Regions from separate parts of the Metabacillus litoralis genome, predicted to be linked through region 4. Evidence: riboswitches for the same ligand, from Rfam matches in the RefSeq annotation. Region 4 holds a riboswitch; each other region holds the start of a gene.
The links. A riboswitch is a leader RNA that binds a small molecule or an ion and turns the genes downstream of it on or off. The one in region 4 is predicted to bind cyclic di-GMP.

Region 1 (5,297 bases), 670 kb from region 4:
TTAGACTTTTTGGCCTTTTTCACTTCTTCTCGACTGATCGGTTTCGTCGTTTCTTTAGCTACCAATAGACTAAACTCCTATCTTACGCCGTTTATTAATCCCAGCATTTGGTCACCAAGTGTAACCGATTTTGCATTCATCTGATAAGAACGCTGTGAGATTAATAAATCGGTCATTTCCTTGGATAAGTCAACATTGGACATTTCAAGTGCCCCTTGCTCCATCGCTACATCGCCGCGCAGCTCACCTTCTAGAAACGTTAACACTTCATTTAACGGAATGCCGCCTAAATCTTTTAATCCATAACGATTGTTTCCGTTTTGGATTAACATTTGCGGGCGATCCACTTGGACAACACCGAGTTGAAATTCTTGTGGTGCTTCTGTTTGGTCATTTTGAACGGTAGAAATCGTTCCATCATTAGAAATAACGATTTTTTGAAAATCATCATTAAAACGAATTGGATTTTGATTTTCATCAAGAACCGGACTCCCATCAGAAGTTGTTAGCAATAATTGATTTGTTCCATCATTTGTTGGTGATAAGTATAATGCACCATCTCTTGTATAATTAATCTCCCCGTTAACGTCAATTTGTAAAAATTGATTAGGAAGAGTAAAGGCAATATCAAGCTCTCTGCTTGTTTGCTTCATGTTTCCTTGTGTAAAAACAAGGCTGCTGTTAAGCATAGCTCCCGTTCCCTGTCTGATTCCTAATTCCCTGCCGAAACGTTGCTCTGCAATTTCCTCCGCTCCGTTTGGCTGGTTATTAAATTGTTGACGTACAAGCTCAGAGAAAGAAGTTTCTGTTCTTTTATAGCTTTGTGTATCAATATTCGCCATATTGTGGCCGATTTGATCAAGCTGCTTTTGAAGCTGACTCATCGTATTCGTCGCTGTTATCATTGAGCGTAGCATTTACTAGTACCCCCTATTATATGCGGCCGATTTCGTTCGCGGCCTTGTCCATACTCTTATCATAAGCTTGCAATACCTTTTGATTCGCTTCAAACGAACGGTAAGCTGTCATCATATCTGTGTACGTACGTCCAACATCTACTGTTGAAGTTTCTAAGTAATTTTGTCTTAGATTATATTGAATGTTTTCGTTGTTTACGGCTGTTGGCAGTTCTTCATTATTAAATGTGCGATATAAACCATTACCTTCTTTTACAAGGTTACGAACATCCGCTTCAAAACGAACATCAATTTGCGCTACGAACTCTCCATCCGCAATCACTTCTCCATCAGGCGTTACCTGGAATTCACTAGACTGAATGGAGATTGGCTGCCCAGTTGTAGATAAAACCGGATTCCCACCAGAAAGAAGGATCCCGTTATTATCCCGTGTGAAATGTCCATTACGAGTATAGCGCTCTTCTCCTGCTTGATTTTGAACCGCAAAAAACAAAGCACCTTTTACATTTGTTTCTGCATTTAAGGGAATAATCTCTTCTAAAAGAGCTACATCCGAGTACAAGCCAGTCTCTTTAAGACCACCTTGTGAAAAAGTACTTTGTAGTTCTTGGACATAAGCACCTGTGTTAATCGAACCAATTGGTGTGACTTGACCAAATCTTGAACCATTTGTTGTTGGTACTGATTTATTTTCCAATCTATTTAAAAGCATTTCGGGAAATGCGCGGACACTTGCTTGATCCGCTTTATAACCCGCTGTATTGGCATTAGCCATATTATTTGAAAGCATTTCAGTACGTCTTTGCTGTGCAAGCATTCCTGCTGTTGCTGTATATAAACCTCTTAACATCTGTACACCCACCTTAGTCACATAGTTGTTACCGTACAAATGAATTCTTTTCGACAGAATTCCCTATCATTTATTATAAAGGACATTGGCTGTTTTCTCATTACATTTTTTCAGAAATTACCTGTTATATTTTAGGGAAATAATAATGATAGGAAACCACTCCTATATCTTTTTACCGGACAAGCCCTTATACTGAAGAAAAATCTGAAAAAGGCAAACTTGTTGAAAAGCAAGGACGCAAAGCTATGGGCCTACCCAATGTATAACATTGCACGGCTGCCAAGCTGCCAGGCTCCTTTTTTGGGCCATGGGGCTTATGAAAAGGAGAGGCAAATGATGAAAATGAAGGTTGTACTTCTGACATTACTATTTTTATTAGGATCTCAACTAGGAGGTCTAGCTTTGAATCATAAAGCACAAGCTGAGGGTGCTCCAGATTATTCAACATGGCTCTGGGATACGAGTAAAATTGTGTATGACCGTGAAGCTACATTGCAGTTTTTAGAAGCAAAGCAAGTATCACATGTGTTTTTGCAGATTGACCGTAGTATTGATGTTGCCTACTATCACACTTTTATTAGTGAAGCTGCAAAGCTAGGTATGGATGTTTACGCGTTAGATGGAGCACCAAATTGGGGTGCTAACAATAAAGCCTTTTTGAACTTTTTAAATTGGGTTGGTAATTACCAGAACGGGGCAGCTGCTGGTGAGAAGTTCGCCGGAATTCACCTTGATATTGAGCCATACTTAACAGAGCAATGGACAACAAACTATAGTGCTGCTGTTCTGAAATACCAAGGAGCCATTTTAGCTGCAGCTAATACCGCATCAACATTAGATATCAGCCTCGCTGTTGACATTCCGTTTTGGTTTGATGAAATGAACTTCCGTAACAAGCACGGAAAAGGAAACCTAGCCGAATGGGCGTTGAAAAATACAGATGAAGTGACCATTATGGCCTACCGCGACAAAGCCGTTGGTCCGAATGGCATTATTGAATTAGTGAAATATGAGATGGATCTGGCTGTGTTGCTTAATAAAGATGTAACGATCGCAGTTGAAACGATGAATCTTGGTAGCAGTGACGGATTTTTAACGTTTTTTGAAGAAGGTCAGGCCGAAATGAATAATCAGCTAGGACTTGTTTTAGATCAATATCAGGATTATTCAAGTTTTGGTGGGTTTGCTGTGCATCATGTTGGTAGTTGGATGGAGTTGGAGTAGGGATTGGGATTTGGGCGTGGATTCACTTAGGTGGGTTCATGCTTTTTTTGTGGGGTTTTATGGGATGGGGGTGTAGGAATCATGTGGCGATGAAGACCAGTTTGCTTAATTTGGATCTGTGAGTGGGTCTTCATGGCGTGAATGAAGACCATTTCTTCTCTTGTTTTACTCTGGGGTGGTCTTCATTATCAGGATGAAGAACATCTTCCTCTTCTTTTACTCTTGGATTGGTCTTCATTAACGGGATGATAACCATCTTTCTCTTCTTTTGCTCTTGGGATTGTCTTCATTAGCTACATGATGACTATTTTCCTCTTGTTTTGGTCTTGGGATGGTCTTCATTTCTGCATGATCACCATCTTCCTCTTCTTTTGCTCTTGGGATGGTCTTCATTTCTGCATGATCACCATCTTTCTCTTCTTTTGCTCTTGGGATGGTCTTCATTGCCGGGATGATAACCATCTTCCTCTTCTTTTACTCTTGGGATGGTCTTCATTACCGGATGATGACCATCTTTCTCTTCTTTCGCTCTTGGATTGGTCCTCATACCTTAATGAACGACACTACTCTCTTCCACCGCTCCTGTTTTGTCGTTCATAACCCCGATGAACGACACTACTCTCTTCCACCGCTCCTGTTTTGTCGTTCATCACCCCAATGAACGACACTACTCTCTTCCACCGCTCCTGTTTTGTCGTTCATACCCACGATGAACGACACTACCATCTTCCACCGCTCCTGTTTTGTCGTTCATAACCCCAATGAACGACACTACTCTCTCCACCGCTCCTGTTTTGTCGTTCATAACCCCGATGAACGACACTACTCTCTTCCACCGCTCCTGTTTTGTCGTTCATACCCACGATGAACGACACTACCATCTTCCACCGCTCCTGTTTTGTCGTTCATCCCAATATAAATATTTCCACCTAACCTACCCCAGCAAAAAAGTCTCATAGAACTAACAATATAAACAAGACAAAAAAAGAGCCTGTACACACAGGCTCAAAAGTTTACTTATCCAAATTTTTTGCGTGGAAGTTTGTCCATGTTGTCAAGCATAATTCCTGTTCCGATTGCAACACAATCCATTGGTGATTCTGCTACTAATACTGGGACTTTTAATTCTTCTGCTAGTAGCTGATCAAGGCCGTTTAGAAGGGCTCCGCCACCTGTTAAGATCACGCCGCGGTCGATAATGTCGGCTGATAGTTCTGGAGGAGTGCGTTCTAAGACACTCTTAGCAGCTTGTACAATCGCAGCAACTGGTTCACGAAGTGCTGATTCTACTTCGGTTGAATTTACTGTAATTGTGCGAGGTAAACCTGTCACCATATCACGTCCACGAATGTTAATTTCTTCATAACGTGCGCCTGGGAATACCGTTGCAACATTGATTTTAATTTCTTCAGCTGTACGTTCACCGATTAGAAGCTTGTACTCTCTTTTAATATATTGCAGGATTTCATTATCAAACTTGTCCCCTGCCATTTTAATAGAAGAGGCGGTGACAATATCGCCCATTGATAACACAGCGACATCAGTAGTACCACCGCCAATATCTACAACCATGTTTCCATAAGGTTGGAAGATGTCCATACCGGCGCCAATTGCCGCTACTTTTGGTTCTTCCTCTAGGAATACATTTTTTCCACCGCTTTTTTCAGCAGCTTCTTTAATGGCTTTCTGCTCAACAGATGTTATATTCGTTGGGCAGCAAATTAACATGCGTGGTTTTGAAAATAATCCTTTTACATTTAACTTATTAATAAAATGCTTTAACATTGCTTCTGTTACTTCAAAATCTGCGATGACGCCATCTTTTAATGGGCGAATGGCAACAATATTCCCAGGAGTACGTCCTACCATACGTCTTGCTTCTTCACCAACGGCAAGAACCTTTCCGGAATTCTTGTCTAACGCAACAACGGAAGGTTCATTCAGAACAATTCCTTTACCCTTAACATGAATCAGTACATTTGCCGTACCAAGATCTATACCAATATCCCTCGCGAACATTCTATCTATATCCTCCTTGCAAATCTCATTCCCGTAATTAGTTTAACCTAATTAAATATTGTATCATAAAATCGCAAAAATAGTATGATTTTGTAAAATAATTTCAAGTATTTATGTAGGAATATGTCGATTTTGAAAGATGTAGATAGAATGTGCTTATTTCACTGGTTCTTCTTCTAAAATCTCGTCCTTCTTGTACTTAAGCTTTGTTGCTTCTCCACCACGCAAATGTCTAATTGATTTATGGTAATCAAGTATCTCCTTTACCTCATTCGCAAGATCAGGAT
Region 2 (5,297 bases), 2.1 Mb from region 4:
GTATTGATATTCTACTGACAGATAGTATCTTAGTAGCCTTGAAACAATTGGAAAAGATAATATGAACTTGCTCCAGGCAATGGAGGGGAACTTATTTGTGTATTTCTTACTTTTTGTAGTTTGGATTGTGATGAGCTTACCTATTATTTGATTTTGATTAATAGGCTCATCTGTACATAGATTTGTATCACCTTTTAAAACAAATTGTTTCTGATTATTATCTTGTTTTAGAACAGAAAGTAATCGATGGGCTATTAATTGACCAGAGTTTGTATGATAAAGTAAAATGTCTCCTTTTTTAACGTTCATTTCATCAAAATGAACAAATCGACATATGTTTCCTTTTTTTATGTAAGGGTACATGCTAGTACCATACGAGGGTAGATCTATCCAACCGTATTTTTTTATAGTTATTAGTAATAACTCGACAGTATCTTGATTAAACTGCATGTTGGACCAATCCATATTCTATTAACTCTTGTAGAAATTCTTGTATACTAGAAGAAAGGGAGTTATTATCTAAAATATATTTTTCCTCAATCAATTGCGTCATCCTTTCAACAGTTTGAGGTGAGTCAAGTAAAGACCAGCAATATCCACCCAAATCATTTAATTTTGTTACTGTAAATTGGTCTGTATTTAATATAATCCACTGATCATCAAGCTGAACAGCTTCATAATCACTTTTTTTGATATACTGTGTCATTATGAGATCATCTCCCAAAAGGTATTGTTTTTTTGAAAATGGAGGTCATAGATTGGTACTTGGTGTACTAGGTAATGGAGCAAATGAAAGATTTTAGTAGTCTCCTTGGGAGAATCATCCCAATAAAAGACTTTGTCCATTAAATGTAGCATGCTGTTTGATTTTTGTATTTGTTCTCTTTTATTCTTTAGAGATTGATGTAGTAGTTGAATACTCCCTAACTCAAATGATGTATTTATGCATTTACTATTTAATTCACTTCTAAAAGGGGAATCGAAGACAGTTACACTGTCAGGGGAAATTTTAATAATAGATGCCTCATCAGATAATAATTCCCTTGGTGAAGAAAGTCTTGCAGCTGTAGATTTCCCCGCACCAGAATGTCCGGAAAAAATATGTGCATTGTCGTTATCAATAACACAAGAAGAATGAAGTAGGATTCCCCAATTATGATAGACGATAAAAGAGCTATACAAATTCATTAAAGCATGTTTTAAAGCAAGTTCATCATGTACCCAGATCATTGCGTTTCTGTATAAATTATCTATGCGGATAATGTAGTCAGAACGCTTAAAAGAAATGTATTCTTTGGTTTTGGTAATGGATACTTCATACCCATTGAATGGAATCCCGTATCCATCATCTATATGGACTGAGAGATTTGGTTTAATATCTTCATTAATTTCATCCATAAAATTTTCCTTAACTAAGTTTACTATTTTAGTTGAATAACTAGAAACTACCAGTTTGTGTTCTGCTATTTTTATATGTGAGTAATACATTTTAACTTTTCCTCATTTCCCAAATAGGAGGTCAAAGAAGAAGACCTCCTGAAAAGATTGATATTACTTACGTCTATTCTCAGCACCTTTACCAGGTGCTCCAGCCCCTCCTGGAGTAGGATTTGGATTATTTCCTGGCCAGTTTACTCCATCATTTCCTGTTCCGGGATGGTTCGTATTACCTTTTCCAGGATTCCAACTCTGAGCAGTCTCAAACCGAATCGCCTGATGGTCCAAAACCAACGGACGATTATCACTTGTTTTTAGGGTCATTTATTTCTCACCTCCTGTTTATTCTTTATAAAGAACAAACAGAGTGATGAAATCTGCTTGTTATAGTTCGTTATACACTTTGTTGTTCTCAATAACATTATATATATCTAATTACTAAAAGAAAAGTCCTAATTTTCGACAAGTATATTCTGTAGAAAGGATGGAATTATAGAAAAGAAGGATATATTTTTCGTTCACTATAACAAACAACATAAAAACAAAAAAGCACAATCAGCAGCCTAAGCCACCAACCATGCCCTCATTTATCAGGATCATTCTGAAGTCTCCACTTGTTAAACTCCAAAAATTCCTTAAACTGTTCTTTAGACACACCGGATTTCATCGCATCTTGAACAAGTTTTGTCCATTCTAAGTCAAGTTCTTCGGGATCCGTTTCATTTTGTTCATTTAGGAGGGTATTTACCGATACACCGAGTACAGATGACACCTTTTCCAGAAACTGAACAGAAGGATTTGACTGGAGATTGCGCTCAATCGAACTTAAATATGATTTTGCAACTCCTGCTCGTTCTGCTAGTTCGGATAATGATAGGTTTTTTTGGGTTCTATATTTTTTAATTCGTGGGCCAATCACGTCAAGTCACCTTCCTTTAATAATGCTATTATAACATATAAAGAAGGGATTTGTTTGATATGGAGAACGGTTTTCTAAAAAAATTTTATGTAAGAATGAGTTAAACAGCAGGACTTCCCATCTTAATAAAGAATTCTTTAATTTCTTCTACACTAATACCAATTTCCAATGCTTCTAAAATTAATTCAACCCATTCGTGGTCAAGCTGTCTGTCTTTAATAAGATTGTGTATCGTTTCATTATTCAACTATCTCATCCTCCTAAAATACTCCTGTATTCCAGGCAGCCCAGCCATCTTAGTTTTTAATACTGAAGATCTGTGACTTTGCGTCCCTATTTTTCAATAGGTTTGCCTTTGAACTGATTATATTGTCACTGAATGACTAACCTAACGTTGCAAAAGTCCTTGAAAAATGTCTGTCTTATTAACTATTCTTATTATAAAAGGGAATTTTTAGAAAGTGTGCAGAATGGTGTCGATAAGGAAAAATTTCTTTAATTGATGGTTTTTTTAATTTTACTGTAATATTAAACGGGTAATTAGTCCTGATTTGTTGTCTGTTTAGGGGGGGTTATAATATGTTAAGGGGTTTTTGTTTACATATTATTAATATAAGAAGTCGTGTCTAAAATTGAATTTTTGTCGAACAAAATTTACTTTTTTACAAAAAATGACAATCGGTACCGATTGTCATTTCGTAATACTATTTAAATATCCCCTGCGGAGTCAAATAAAAAACCCCTCCATTTTGGACCGAAATATTGATCTGCGGTTCATAAAGCTCCCTCAACGCTTCCTTTTCCACCTCATAACAATCGGGCTTCTCATCCATATCTTCATAAAAATGATCCAAAAGCTTCAAATCCTCATTCCATCTTTCGCGTGCTTTATCCGCCCAGGAATGATCTTGTTCATGAATAGATTGCATAATAAACTGCTCAATCCGTTTAAGTCCACTTTGGGGTTTGATTAACGGTGTCATGGTAAAACAAAGGTCTGGGATCTTCGGTGTTAGCTCCAATTTCTCAAGTTTTTCTTGAAAGTTTTCTACTAAAGTCCCACTTACCAAATGTAATCCAATCGAATAGAGCTGATCTTTTTTCATGTCACACTGATAGGAAACTATAATGTTAACACCAATCCAAGGGTGTAGTGGGATGTTTCCACCTGGTTCTTTGACCTGCTCAAAAAGTCGGATATAGCTACCTAAATTTGTTGTCGAACGAAAAATTTGGTGAAGGCGGGGGGCACCGAAGTGCATGACCTCGCCTTTAAGATCACTTGGAGCACGATTTTGGTCTGTGATCAGTGTGAGCTTCATCGGGTTTGGAACACCGTTAGTTTTTTCAAGGTAATGCCAGTAGAAAGGGCGGTTCATTAATTCCTTGTCCATTTCAATGGTTAGCTGAACGGTCATGTAGCCTTGGCCTTTTTCAATGATGTCACAGGAATTGGCTGTGAAGAAGCTTTCTAAATAGCTGTGAATTTGCTCTTGTTGCATGCTTTTCGCCACCTTTCAGAAAAATTTATTTGTCACCACTAGCCGCTTTTCGTTGTTCTTGTGAGTGTTGGGCATAATCAAGAATGGATGTTAAATTTTCCATCTTAATCTTCATTTCCCGATCACTTTTTGAATTGATCATAATGTCTTGAATATGCTCGTCAAAGTTTTTGATTTCTAGTCGAGTTAAAATTTCATCAAGATCTCCGATGACTTTTTCAAATAAGTTAATTTTGTCATATAAAAGAGTCAGGATATGTTCTTCAACAGTGTTTCTTGTTGCCATATTGTAGATGTTTACGTCATGTTCTTGTCCTAAGCGGTGGATACGTCCGATCCGTTGTTCCAGCCTCATTGGATTCCATGGTAAATCATAGTTAATAATATTATGACAGAATTGTAGGTTAATCCCTTCACCACCGGCTTCGGTTGCGATTAGTACTTGAACACGGTTTTTGAATAGTTCTTTCATCCAGTCTTTTTTGCCTCGCTTAAAACCTCCGCGGAAGGGAACAGAGCTGATACCGTTTTGTTGTAGAAACCATTGTAAATAAAACTGAGTAGCACGGTATTCAGTAAAGATAATAACTTTATCGTCAATTTCTTTGATTAACTCTACAACTTTCAGAGCTTTTGAGTTTTGTGTTACACCGTCTATCGCCATCATAATATCTTTAATAACCTCATTTGGTAGAGCAGCTTCCTCTTCTTCCGGCAAATCCAACATTTTTTTCAAAGTCATATAAACGGCTTCACGACTGCTGCACGCTTCACGTTGGAGTGTCATGATCGAAAATGCATTTGCTGCATATTGTGAAGACGATTTTATAGCTGTTATCGTGTCATAAAGGTTTTGCTCGGTTTCGGAAAACTCAATCGGAACTGTTTCAACATTCCGTTTTGGCCAGTCAATGCCGGTGTCTCCACGACGGTTTCGAATCATTACTTTGTTAATTAATTCACGTAAATGTTCATGATCCTCCAGAGAACGCTCCTTAGCGGAGAACACCTCTGTAAAGTATGCTTCGTTACCAAGGTGACCTGGTTTTAACAGTGAAACAAGATTGAAAATCTCTTCAACCCTGTTTTGAACGGGAGTAGCGGTTAAAAGTAAGCAATACTTTTTCTTTAGATTCTGAACAAATTCATAGTTTTTCGTTTTATTATTTTTTAGCTTGTGAGCTTCATCAATAATGACTAAGTCGTAGTTTTGTTCATAAACAATGTCTCGATGGGGACTACGTTTTGCTGTGTCAATTGATGAAACAACAACATCACATGCTTCCCAAACATAGCTTTTCTTTTGCTCGACTGCCGGAATAAAAAACTTTTCATTTAATTCCCGGGCCCATTGTGAAACAAGGGAGGCAGGGACTAAAATTAGCACTTTTTTAACTAGTCCACGAATCATATATTCTTTTAAAATTAATCCTGCTTCA
Region 3 (5,297 bases), 1.1 Mb from region 4:
AGGGGCATCGTTTGAAAAAGGAATCTCTTGCTGTGTTAATTCAGGGTAACCATGTTGGAGAGCTAACAAAACTGTCTGTTCAGGATTCACTTAAATTCTTTCAAAATTTATCTCTAACAGAAAAAGAAATGACGATTGCGAATTTGATTTTAAAAGAGATTAGCGAGCGGTTAGGTTTCTTAAATAATGTTGGCTTAGATTATTTAACATTAAATCGTGCAGCCGGAACCCTATCTGGAGGAGAAGCACAGCGAATTCGTCTTGCCACTCAAATTGGCTCACGTTTAACAGGTGTTTTATACATACTTGATGAGCCATCAATTGGACTTCATCAACGTGATAACGACCGTCTCATTCAGACACTACAAAATATGCGTGATATCGGAAATACACTAATTGTTGTTGAACATGATGAAGATACAATGATTGCTGCCGATTATTTAATTGATATTGGTCCTGGAGCAGGCATTCATGGTGGACAGGTTATTTCGGCAGGCACACCTGAAGAAGTCATGAGTGATGAAAACTCATTAACAGGTCAATATTTATCAGGGAAAAAGTTTATTCCTTTACCATACGAGCGTAAAAAACCTGATGGCCGATATATTGAAATTAAAGGTGCAAAAGAAAATAATCTGCGTAATGTGAATGTGAAATTTCCGCTAGGGATGTTTATCGCTGTTACTGGTGTTTCAGGATCAGGTAAGAGTACATTAGTCAATGAAGTACTGCATAAATCTCTAGCGCAAAAGCTCCATAATGCTAAGGCGAAGCCAGGTGAGCACAAAGAAATTAAGGGAATTGAACAACTTGAAAAGGTCATTGATATTGATCAATCACCGATCGGTCGGACACCGCGATCCAATCCTGCAACATATACAGGTGTATTTGATGACATACGTGATGTGTTTGCAACAACAAATGAGGCAAAGGTTAGAGGCTATAAAAAAGGCCGCTTCAGCTTCAATGTTAAAGGTGGACGTTGTGAAGCCTGCCGTGGAGATGGAATTATTAAAATTGAAATGCACTTCCTACCTGATGTGTATGTCCCATGTGAAGTTTGTCATGGGAAACGATACAACCGTGAAACATTGGAAGTTACCTACAAAGGGAAAAACATTTCTGATATCTTAGAAATGACAGTCGAAGATGCAGTAACGTTTTTCGAAAATATTCCTAAGATTAAACGAAAGCTGCAAACGATTTTTGATGTAGGCCTTGGTTACATTACTCTTGGTCAACCCGCAACGACACTTTCCGGTGGGGAAGCACAGAGGGTGAAGCTTGCATCAGAACTGCACCGACGTTCAACAGGTAAATCACTCTACATCCTTGATGAACCGACAACTGGCTTACATGTTGATGATATCGCAAGACTCTTAAAAGTTCTTCAACGCCTAGTGGATAATGGTGATACCGTTCTTGTCATCGAGCATAACCTTGATGTTATTAAAGGTACCGATTATATTGTTGATCTTGGTCCTGAAGGTGGAGACAAAGGTGGTCAGATCGTAGGCTTTGGTACACCAGAGGATATTATGAATAACGAACAATCTTATACAGGTAAATATTTAAAGCCAATTATAGAGCGCGATCGTGAGCGAATGAGAAATCTGATTAAAGAAAAAGAAGAAGTAGCGCAAAGTTAATTTGGTTAATTTGAGGTAGAGGCTGAATGATATGTTCAGCCTCTTTTTCTATTTTTAATAACTAAGAAGTAGAGTTAATATAGTAAATGGGAAAAATGTCATTATTTGTCGAACGGTTGGTGAAATTGTAATAATTTGTTGTGGTATAATAGACCTACAAAATGATAAAGGCAAACTTATTGAAAGATAAGGGCGCAAAGCCAAGGACCTAAGGTAGATCATCTACTATGGTAGCCTAGCCGCCGGAGAATATTTTACTATTGTAAAGTGAGCGAGTATTCTTCTCGTTCACTTTTTTTCTAACAAAGGGGGGATTTACGTGACGATCAACGAAGGAAACATCTATCATCATTTTCAACCTATTTTTTCATTAAAGGATAAGAAAAGGATTGGTTATGAGGGACTTCTAAGATCTACTGATTTTTCTAATCCGGAATTATTTTTTCAACAAGCAATCATAAACAATCAATTATATCAACTAGATACTCAGTCCGTTTACAAAGCTCTTAAAATGTTTCGCCCGAATGAATCAAAAGAAAAGCTATTTCTAAACATTTTTCCATCAACTATTTTCCATCATGAATTTCTGGATTTTATAAACAAGCTAGCTACAGAAAAGTTGCTATCCAGTCGAACTATCACATTTGAATTATCAGAGGTTGAGACTGTTAGAGATCTTGCACAATTAAAAGAGAGAATTGCTATTTTAAGAAATTATGGTATTAGTATTGCATTTGATGATGTAGGAAAGGGTAAAGCGTATATACAAGATATTATTGAGCTTGACCCCGAATATATAAAACTCGATCGCTATTTTTCCCAAGATTTGCACCGGTCAGAAAAAAAACAAGCATTTATCTATTTAATATTAGACTATTGCAGACGATATAATAATACTGTCATTCTCGAAGGCATAGAAACAGTGGAAGACTTACAGATAGCTCAAAGCCTATCCGTTCCATTAGGCCAAGGTTTTTTACTAGGGAGACCGCAGTTATTAAGCAATTATGCTGATGTTAGTAATGGCTAATCAAAAACTTAAGAATGAAGTAAATATTAGGAAAGAATAGCGACCCTGTTACTTTATAATATTTAGTTTTGTATAAGGAAGAGATATTGGTATAAGGGTAGCGATCCTGCCACTTGCTAATAACGCGTTTAATTCCAAGATGTACATGCTTGGATTAAAGGTGTTTTTTTGTTTTTTACTAAATCAGACAAAAGGAGATATTTACATCATGAAATTAACAATCAAACGGAAATTAATAGGAAGCTTCCTAATCGTCTCATTGATCTTTGGGATCGCTTCATATGTGTCATATTCCAATATGAAGCAGTCAAATGAATCATACAATTATATTGTTGAAACTGTTACTGAGATACGTGCAATTACTCAATCGATTCAAACCGATTCAGCGCAACAATCTGGATATTATCGTGCATTTTTGCTATATGGTGATAATAGCTATCGAGACAAAATGAATGAAGCAAATGATCGTATTAATGCGGCAATTTTAAAAGGGAAAGAATTATCCACTTTGCAGGAAACGGTTGATCGTTTAAATTCAATTGAGAACTCGAATATTGAGTTTAGAGAAAAGGCAAATCAAATTCTGGATGAAAGTTTGGTTGATAAAGAGAAAGCTATTGATAAGGGACTAGCGCAAATTGTTCCTATAAGCACTCGTCTAACAGAAGATACCCTTTCAATGCATAATTGGTTAAAAGAAATATTAGATGTTCGATATAAGGAAACACATGAATCATCAGATAACGCAAGAGTGAAAGTAGTGATTTTAAGTGTTTTTGCCCTATTATTTGCTATTGCATGTGGTGTTGTTATTTCCATCTTCATATCACGACCTGTTGTAAAATTAGGAAACATGGCAAAGCAAGTAGCAGCTGGAGATTTAAACGTCGAAAAATTAAAGATTAAGAGTAGAGATGAAATCTATTATCTAAATGAGTCTTTTGAACAAATGACAGATAACTTAAAAGAAATGATTAGTTCGATTTATACAAGCTCTGATCAAGTAGCGGCATCAGCAGAGCAATTGAATGCAAGTGCGGAACAATCAAGTAGAGCATCAGAAACTGTTTCATCTGCAATTCAGGAGATTTCAAGTGGGGCTGAAGAAACCACAACAAAATTAGAAAGCAACACAACTTCATTACAAGAGGTTTTACAAGGAATTCAACATATTTCTGAAAGCTCAGCAAATGTGTCTGAACTATCACGACAAACAACAAAAGAAGCCGAGGAAGGTGGAACGTTTGTTGAAAATAATTTGGCACAAATGAAGTTTATCTCTGAGTCTATTAGTCGTTCAAACGAAAAAGTGACCTCATTATCAAAACGATCAAAAGAAATTGGCTCGATATTAGATGTGATCAGCGGTATTGCTGAACAAACAAATTTATTAGCCTTAAATGCAGCGATTGAAGCAGCTAGAGCTGGTGAGCATGGTAAAGGTTTTGCTGTTGTTGCAGATGAGGTAAGAAAATTAGCTGAGCAATCACAAGTGTCTACAAAAAGTATTGCAGAGTTAATTGCCTTAGTCCAAAAAGATACTGATGAATCAGTGAACATCATGAATGAAGTTGTCACGAATGTTGAGGAAGGGGTAAAAGTATCAGAACAAACATCTGATAAGTTCACGCAAATCCTTTCTAGTACAAGAAATATGACACCACAAATTGAACAGGTAACAGCAACTGTTCAACAAATATCGGCTAGCATTGATGAAATTACCAATTCAGCTATGGAAATATCTCAACTCTCCCAAGCTAATGCGGCAAGCTCTGAAGAGGTAGCAGCTTCAGCTGAAGAACAATTGGCTTCGATGGAAGAAATTGATGCATCAGCTCAAGCTCTTGCGCAAATGGCTGAGGAATTAAAGGTAGTTGTCAATAAATTTAAATTATAATTTAGCAGTAGATAGGAAAATAGTGAGATAAAAAGCAGCTTCTAAAAATGGTATAATATAACAAGTTACTATGCAGGGGTTGGGCTGCGGTGGTTACTCCCGGGGCAGATCGGGGGTGATGCCTTGTACATCACGCGTGAAGAGTTGGATACGATGATTGCATTTGCCGCTCTGGTCGTTTCGATTATAGCCGCAACAGGAAACAGCGGAAATAAAAACGACTAGCCCACCCTGACATTTGGCGATGAAGGAAGTGAGCTAATCGTATTATGTTCTACAAGCCTCAGCCACCGCAACTTGCACTGCGGAGTAACTGAAACAATGAAAGGCGGTTGGTGTACGTTCACCAATCGTCTTTTAGTATATGTTTTTATATCCATCATATACCAATTTTGCATGGTCTTCAAGTAAGACGAATACATATAAAAAGTTAAAGGGTAGTGCTCTTCAAACTTTATGTAGATCATAAAAAATTGAGGGAAATAGAAAAAATACATATCAAAGCCTGAAACCTCTTATCTTTTCATACGTATTAATGATAAGGGAGTGAAAAGAACAAATGGATAAAACAAATAGATTTTTAGCAGCTTTGAATTACTTTAGCGTGTTCTTTGCGCCGTTTTTGTTACCGATTGCAATTTACTTTATTGTTGATCAGTTGGAAGTTAAGAGTCATGCGAAAAAAGCACTCGTGTCACATATCATACCGTTTTTGTCAGTG
Region 4 (5,297 bases):
GATATAGAAAGTGTTTCTGCGAGTAAACGCTTATTAAATGCCCAGTGGCCAATGGTGTCTGTTCCTGTATTAGGATTCCCAGCTATTTCAGTACCTACCTCTGTAACAAGTGGATTACCGAATGGTGTCCAACTTTTAGGGAGACGTTTTCGTGAAGATACTTTATTTGATGCTGCGGAGATAATAGAAGCACGGTCAAACATGGCAACTCCGATTGACCCTAAATTTTAACAAAAGCAAATGTGTATTTTTAAAATAAGTTAGCTAGAAAAGAAAGGAAGGTAGAGGATGAAAAATCAACTGTCAAATTCATCACGTCTCTATGAGTATCGACTAGTCATTCTTATCTTTTTTGCATGGGGTTTCTTATTTTTAGATAGATCAGCATTGTCCTATATAATCCCTGCTATGGTGGGAGATTTGGAATTAACAACTGGGCAAGTTGGACAAATCAATATGTGGCAAACAATCGGATTTGCTATTTCAGGGCCTATAATTGGTATGATTTCTGACAAAACTGGAAAAAGAAAGCCATTATTAATTGCAGCTATCCTGGCAACCGCTGTATTTTCTGCATTATCAGGGCTTGCAAACTCGTATCATTCTCTGTTAATCATACGATTCTTGGTCGGTGTATGTGAAGGACCAATTTATCCGTTGGCTATGTTAATGATCGCTTCTGCATCTTCCCCGGGACGCTTTGGACGAAATGCAGGCATCGTCAATGCGGGAGTCGCTGTTATCGCTGTTGCTCTTGGTCCAATTCTTGTGACTCAGACTATTTCTATGCTTAATTGGCATTGGGCGTTTGTCATCATAAGTATTCCTAGTTTAATTTTAGGATTACTAGTATATCTGTTTACTAATGAAATAAGTCCTGACAAAATCCACCAAACTGAGCAAAAGCAAAAAACAAGTTTTACCGACATTTTCAAATATAGAAATATGTTCTCTGCATGCTTATTGCAATTTTTGGTATGGGAGGTATTTGGATTTTCTATTCATATGTACCACTATTTTTGACTTCGGTAGGGCAGATGTCTATTGAAAGAATGGGAATGATAATGTCTGCAATGGGGCTTTTGGGAATCCTTACAACGATTGGTATACCAATGTTTTCAGATTATTTTGGTAGAAAAAAGACATTGATTATTTTCGCCCTTTTAGGAGTATTAGCTCCACTTGGTTTATACTTTTTCCCGGTCAGTACTTTCGGGATTATCCTCTTAATGTTATTCGGTGGAATGTTGGGAACTCTAACGCCTATTTTTTTTAATGTCATTCCTCAAGAAACGGTACCACCACATCTAACTGCAACTTCAGTCGCTATTATTATTGGAGTGGGCGAAATCTTTGGTTCCTTTATTGTAGGGGGTTCAGGTGCTTTAGCTGACGTCCATGGTTTCTCTTTCGTCATGATTGTATCCGCGATAGCGACTTTCCTCGTAGCTATCATAAGTTTTGGACTTATTGAGACTAATCAAAGAGTCAAGAAATCCAGCATATCTACCGTTACCGTTGAAAAAATAGCCGAAACAAAATAACAAGCACTTGGCAAAGGGTCAGGACTGCCTGTCGGGTAAGGTCCTTATGAACTAAGAGGGCTACGGCTTGTACTCTATTAAAAGCGAGGGTCTATTTCATAATAGTTAACTAGGAGGAGTTGATTCATCTTGTCATCGATTGGATTAGAATTTGTATTTCATGCGTATGTGACGATTAGCAAAGAATTAGAGATTGGCCCAGTCTCAACCGGTATTCGGAATATAGCACCGATAACAGGAGGAACTTTCGAAGGAAAAAACCTAAAAGGAATAGTTGTTCCAGGTGGAGCTGACTGGCAGTTAATTAGGGCAGATGGAATAATGGAAGTAGAAGCTAAATATACACTAAAGACAGATGACAACGCACTTATCTACGTAATGAACAACGGGATCATAAACTTACAAGAACTTCCACCTACTGGTTATGCTAGAACTTGCCCAAAGTTTGAGGTTTCACATGACAAATACACTTGGCTGTGCAAATCACTGTTTGTAAGTACGATTACCCCTATGGTAGATGAAGCTACACCTATGACACTAGAAAATAAATCTATGCTAAGTGCCGTGTCTGTTAATTTTTACCGTGTAACGTAAAATGAGATATTTAACGGCGATGATACATCCATGTATTCAAGAAGGGTTGTAAATTAGTAGATCTTCAATTAGACAGTAATGTTTTAATAGTTTAATGTAACACTGTTTGCTTTGAAATGTAACATCTCTTTAGTTACCTCGGTTTGATTAGCAAAACAGCTTAAAGTGGATACGCACAATTCAATATCTTCTTGAATGTTCTCTTTATGGAGTGTAGCTTGATGCTCACTCCTTTTTACTTTTAATGCATAATCATTTCAGAAGATTCATCTACAGCATCTATACCATAACCCGGAAGGTGTCCCAAAATCTATACTTATGACACCTTCGTTTATTTATCGGAATATTCAGTATTATTATTTCCGTATACCAATTATGAGAAAAGTATGATATATTACTTAGGGCTATATATCTAATTTAATATAGGCAAACTATTTGAAAAAATAGGACGCAAAACTATAGGGACTAAATACTAGACATAAGTATAAGTCAGCCAGTTGCATTTCATTCAATTACTACGGGGATTGTGTGATTCTTTTGGGCTACTTCTTATTGAAGTAGCTTTTTATTTTTAGGCTATTTTATAGCTTTATGTTGATTTTTCTACTTTGTTGATTGAAGTGAATGGTATTAGACTCCCTGACTGTCAGCAAAAACGATTTCCTTCAGTGAAAGCACCAACCAAGTTTAACAAAGATTATTTTTAAAAGAGTTAAGCAATTTGATGATATAGCCGATAGAATACTTGTAGCAATTTTTTGTTATTTCGCAATAGAATTTGATTAATAAGTTAAGGGAAGTGTACAACAATGAAGAAATGGTATTCTAATATATCATTAAAAACAAAAAGTATTTTATTTAGTATCATCACGACTACTTTAGTTGCTATTTTAGTAACGGGGGTAAGTTACTTTGTTAATTCTAAGTTTATGTTACAGAATCTTGTAACAGATGCTGAACAAACTGTTGAAACGTGGTCACAGGATATTGATCCTAAAGATGTAATGGAAGTAATGGAAACAGATGATGAGAGTAGTGAAGCTGCTCAGCGTTTGATCAGTCATTTTGATCAATTATCAAATTACCAACCTTCAGTTGCACAAGGTTATATCTTTGGTACCGAGCTGGAAAATGGTTCAGAAACGAGTTTAGTTGCTTCACCAACAGAATTATTAGACATACTTAAAGCGGAAGCGGATTTAACAGTTGGGGATATGTATGGTCAGCCTGATAATATTGTCAAGCTAGTAAAGAAGCTTACGGCTGAAAAGGAAATAGTGGTTTCTGATATTTACTCAGATGGTTTAGGAACTTGGATTACAGTTGCCAAACCATATGTGGATGAAAATGGTGAGGTTTATGCTTATTACGGAATGGACTTTAATGCACAAAGCTTTGTCGATAGCCAAAGAAATATCTTAATGACTGTAGGAATTATTCTATTAATTGTCGTTTTAGTTATTGCTGTGCTGGAATATTTCTTATTAGGAAAACTATATAAACCGATCGGTGAGCTTGCTAGTGGGATCGAATCTGTCACAGCAGGTAATTACGATGTGAGATTAAAAGAGTCGAATGATGAGATAGGTAGGGTAGCAGTAAGCTTTAATGTGATGGTTGATAATATAAGAAGTTTAATTAATTCGATTGGATCTGCTTCGAAGAATACGTCAAGTAACTATGACTCATTGTTCACTTCTGTAAGTAATACTAGTGAAAAAATGGATCGTATTACTACTGACGTGTCAGAAATGTCAGGAAGATTTGAATCTCAAAGTGGATCTGCTTATGAGATTTCCTCTTCATTACAACAATTGTCTGCTGGAGTAGAGACAGTGGCTCGTAATATTTCTAATGTTAGTGAAGGATCGAAAGAAACTGAGAGTCTTGCAATGAAAGGGAGTGACTCAGTTGATCAAGTAGGAAAACAAATGGGATTGATTAATCAATCGTCTCAAAACTCCGAAAAACTTATTCGAAATCTTAATGAACGTTCTAATGAAATTCATTCGATTGTTGGTCTGATTACAAGTATTTCTGAGCAAACAAGTCTTTTATCCTTAAATGCTTCCATTGAAGCAGCAAGAGCAGGGGAGCATGGGAAAGGATTTGCAATTGTTGCTGATGAAGTGAAAAAGCTAGCTGAACAATCAAAAGGTTCTGCAGAAAAAATTAAATCATTGATAGATTATATACAACAAGAAACAGAAGAAGCTGTTATTTCAATTAATGATGGGGTCAAATACGCGAACGCTGGTGTGTCTCTTGTAAAAGAGACAGGAATTCTTTTTGCTGATATTCTTGATTCTGCGCGCAATGTGTCTGCTCAAATGGATGAAATATCTGCAGCAACAGAACAAATGTCTGCAGAAAATCAACAAATTACAGCTACTTTTGAACAGTTTACAGATTTAACAACACAAAATAGCGATACAGTTATTTCATTAACAGATAGTATCAAGGCCCAGAAGGTTTCATTTGATACAATTGTTGATTCGGCACAGGATATGAAAAAGGTAATTGATACTCTTGAAGAAGCTGTATCAACTTTAAAAGTATAGTACTTAAAATTCTTTATTATTCACTAGGCCTATAGGGAAAAAGTCTCTATAGGTTTTTGGTGCTAAAAACTTTGCAGAGGGATCATTTTAAAAACTAAGGTTATTTTCAAATAAATAAGTAGGATGTGTTTATAGATGACAACATTAGTCAAACAAAAGCCTGTGAAGGTACTATCAGTAGAGGATGAGAACTTATGGTCAGGAATTAATCATACAGACCAATTTTTCCCTACTAATATAGGCTTACATAATGTTTTTGTGGAAACAGCTACCATGTATCCAGAGCATATAGCTGTTTCAGATGGTCGAGATCGAACAATTACGTTTAAGGCTTTAGACGAGAAATCGAATATGGTTGCTAATTATCTGATTTCACAAGGAATTCGAATTGGCGATTACATTTCGGTTTTTATGGATCGAAGTATTGAAGCAATTATTGCGATGCTAGGAGTTATGAAGTCTGGGGCAGTGTATGTGCCATTAACACCAGAAAATCCTGAGGAACGTAATCAATATATTATTAAGGATTCCTCGAGTAAGCTTGTACTAACATCTAAAGAACAAAAAGATATTTTAGCTAATTTAATGATAGAATCAG

Region 1: another riboswitch for cyclic di-GMP. It lies ahead of D9842_RS18845 (amidase); the one in region 4 lies ahead of D9842_RS22090 (methyl-accepting chemotaxis protein).
Region 2: another riboswitch for cyclic di-GMP. It lies ahead of D9842_RS12190 (anti-repressor SinI family protein); the one in region 4 lies ahead of D9842_RS22090 (methyl-accepting chemotaxis protein).
Region 3: another riboswitch for cyclic di-GMP. It lies ahead of D9842_RS17000 (EAL domain-containing protein); the one in region 4 lies ahead of D9842_RS22090 (methyl-accepting chemotaxis protein).

Annotation. Positions count from the first base shown of each region.
Region 1 covers NZ_CP033043.1:3,847,598-3,852,894, forward strand. The annotation lists gene D9842_RS18830 (DNA-directed RNA polymerase subunit beta) at 1-65, opposite strand, end outside; gene D9842_RS18835 (flagellar hook-basal body protein) at 78-917, opposite strand; gene D9842_RS18840 (flagellar hook-basal body protein) at 934-1,767, opposite strand; cyclic di-GMP riboswitch class I at 1,970-2,059, shown strand; gene D9842_RS18845 (amidase) at 2,101-2,991, shown strand; gene D9842_RS18850 (hypothetical protein) at 3,229-3,453, opposite strand; gene D9842_RS26050 (hypothetical protein) at 3,659-3,814, opposite strand; gene D9842_RS18855 (rod shape-determining protein) at 4,009-5,010, opposite strand; gene spoIIID (sporulation transcriptional regulator SpoIIID) at 5,167-5,297, opposite strand, start outside.
Region 2 covers NZ_CP033043.1:2,448,845-2,454,141, reverse strand. The annotation lists gene D9842_RS12215 (signal peptidase I) at 1-465, opposite strand, end outside; gene D9842_RS12210 (PqqD family protein) at 440-706, opposite strand; gene D9842_RS12205 (hypothetical protein) at 706-1,398, opposite strand; gene D9842_RS12200 (hypothetical protein) at 1,552-1,761, opposite strand; gene D9842_RS12195 (helix-turn-helix domain-containing protein) at 2,021-2,356, opposite strand; gene D9842_RS12190 (anti-repressor SinI family protein) at 2,457-2,603, opposite strand; cyclic di-GMP riboswitch class I at 2,635-2,720, opposite strand; gene D9842_RS12185 (YqhG family protein) at 3,061-3,858, opposite strand; gene D9842_RS12180 (DEAD/DEAH box helicase) at 3,884-5,297, opposite strand, start outside.
Region 3 covers NZ_CP033043.1:3,429,684-3,434,980, reverse strand. The annotation lists gene uvrA (excinuclease ABC subunit UvrA) at 1-1,649, shown strand, start outside; cyclic di-GMP riboswitch class I at 1,809-1,896, shown strand; gene D9842_RS17000 (EAL domain-containing protein) at 1,969-2,679, shown strand; gene D9842_RS16995 (methyl-accepting chemotaxis protein) at 2,888-4,576, shown strand; gene D9842_RS16990 (magnetosome magnetite crystal formation protein family) at 5,136-5,297, shown strand, end outside.
Region 4 covers NZ_CP033043.1:4,513,266-4,518,562, forward strand. The annotation lists gene D9842_RS22070 (amidase family protein) at 1-231, shown strand, start outside; gene D9842_RS22075 (MFS transporter) at 289-1,023, shown strand; gene D9842_RS22080 (MFS transporter) at 978-1,544, shown strand; gene D9842_RS22085 (DUF3237 domain-containing protein) at 1,674-2,138, shown strand; cyclic di-GMP riboswitch class I at 2,554-2,643, shown strand; gene D9842_RS22090 (methyl-accepting chemotaxis protein) at 2,948-4,699, shown strand; gene D9842_RS22095 (non-ribosomal peptide synthetase) at 4,835-5,297, shown strand, end outside.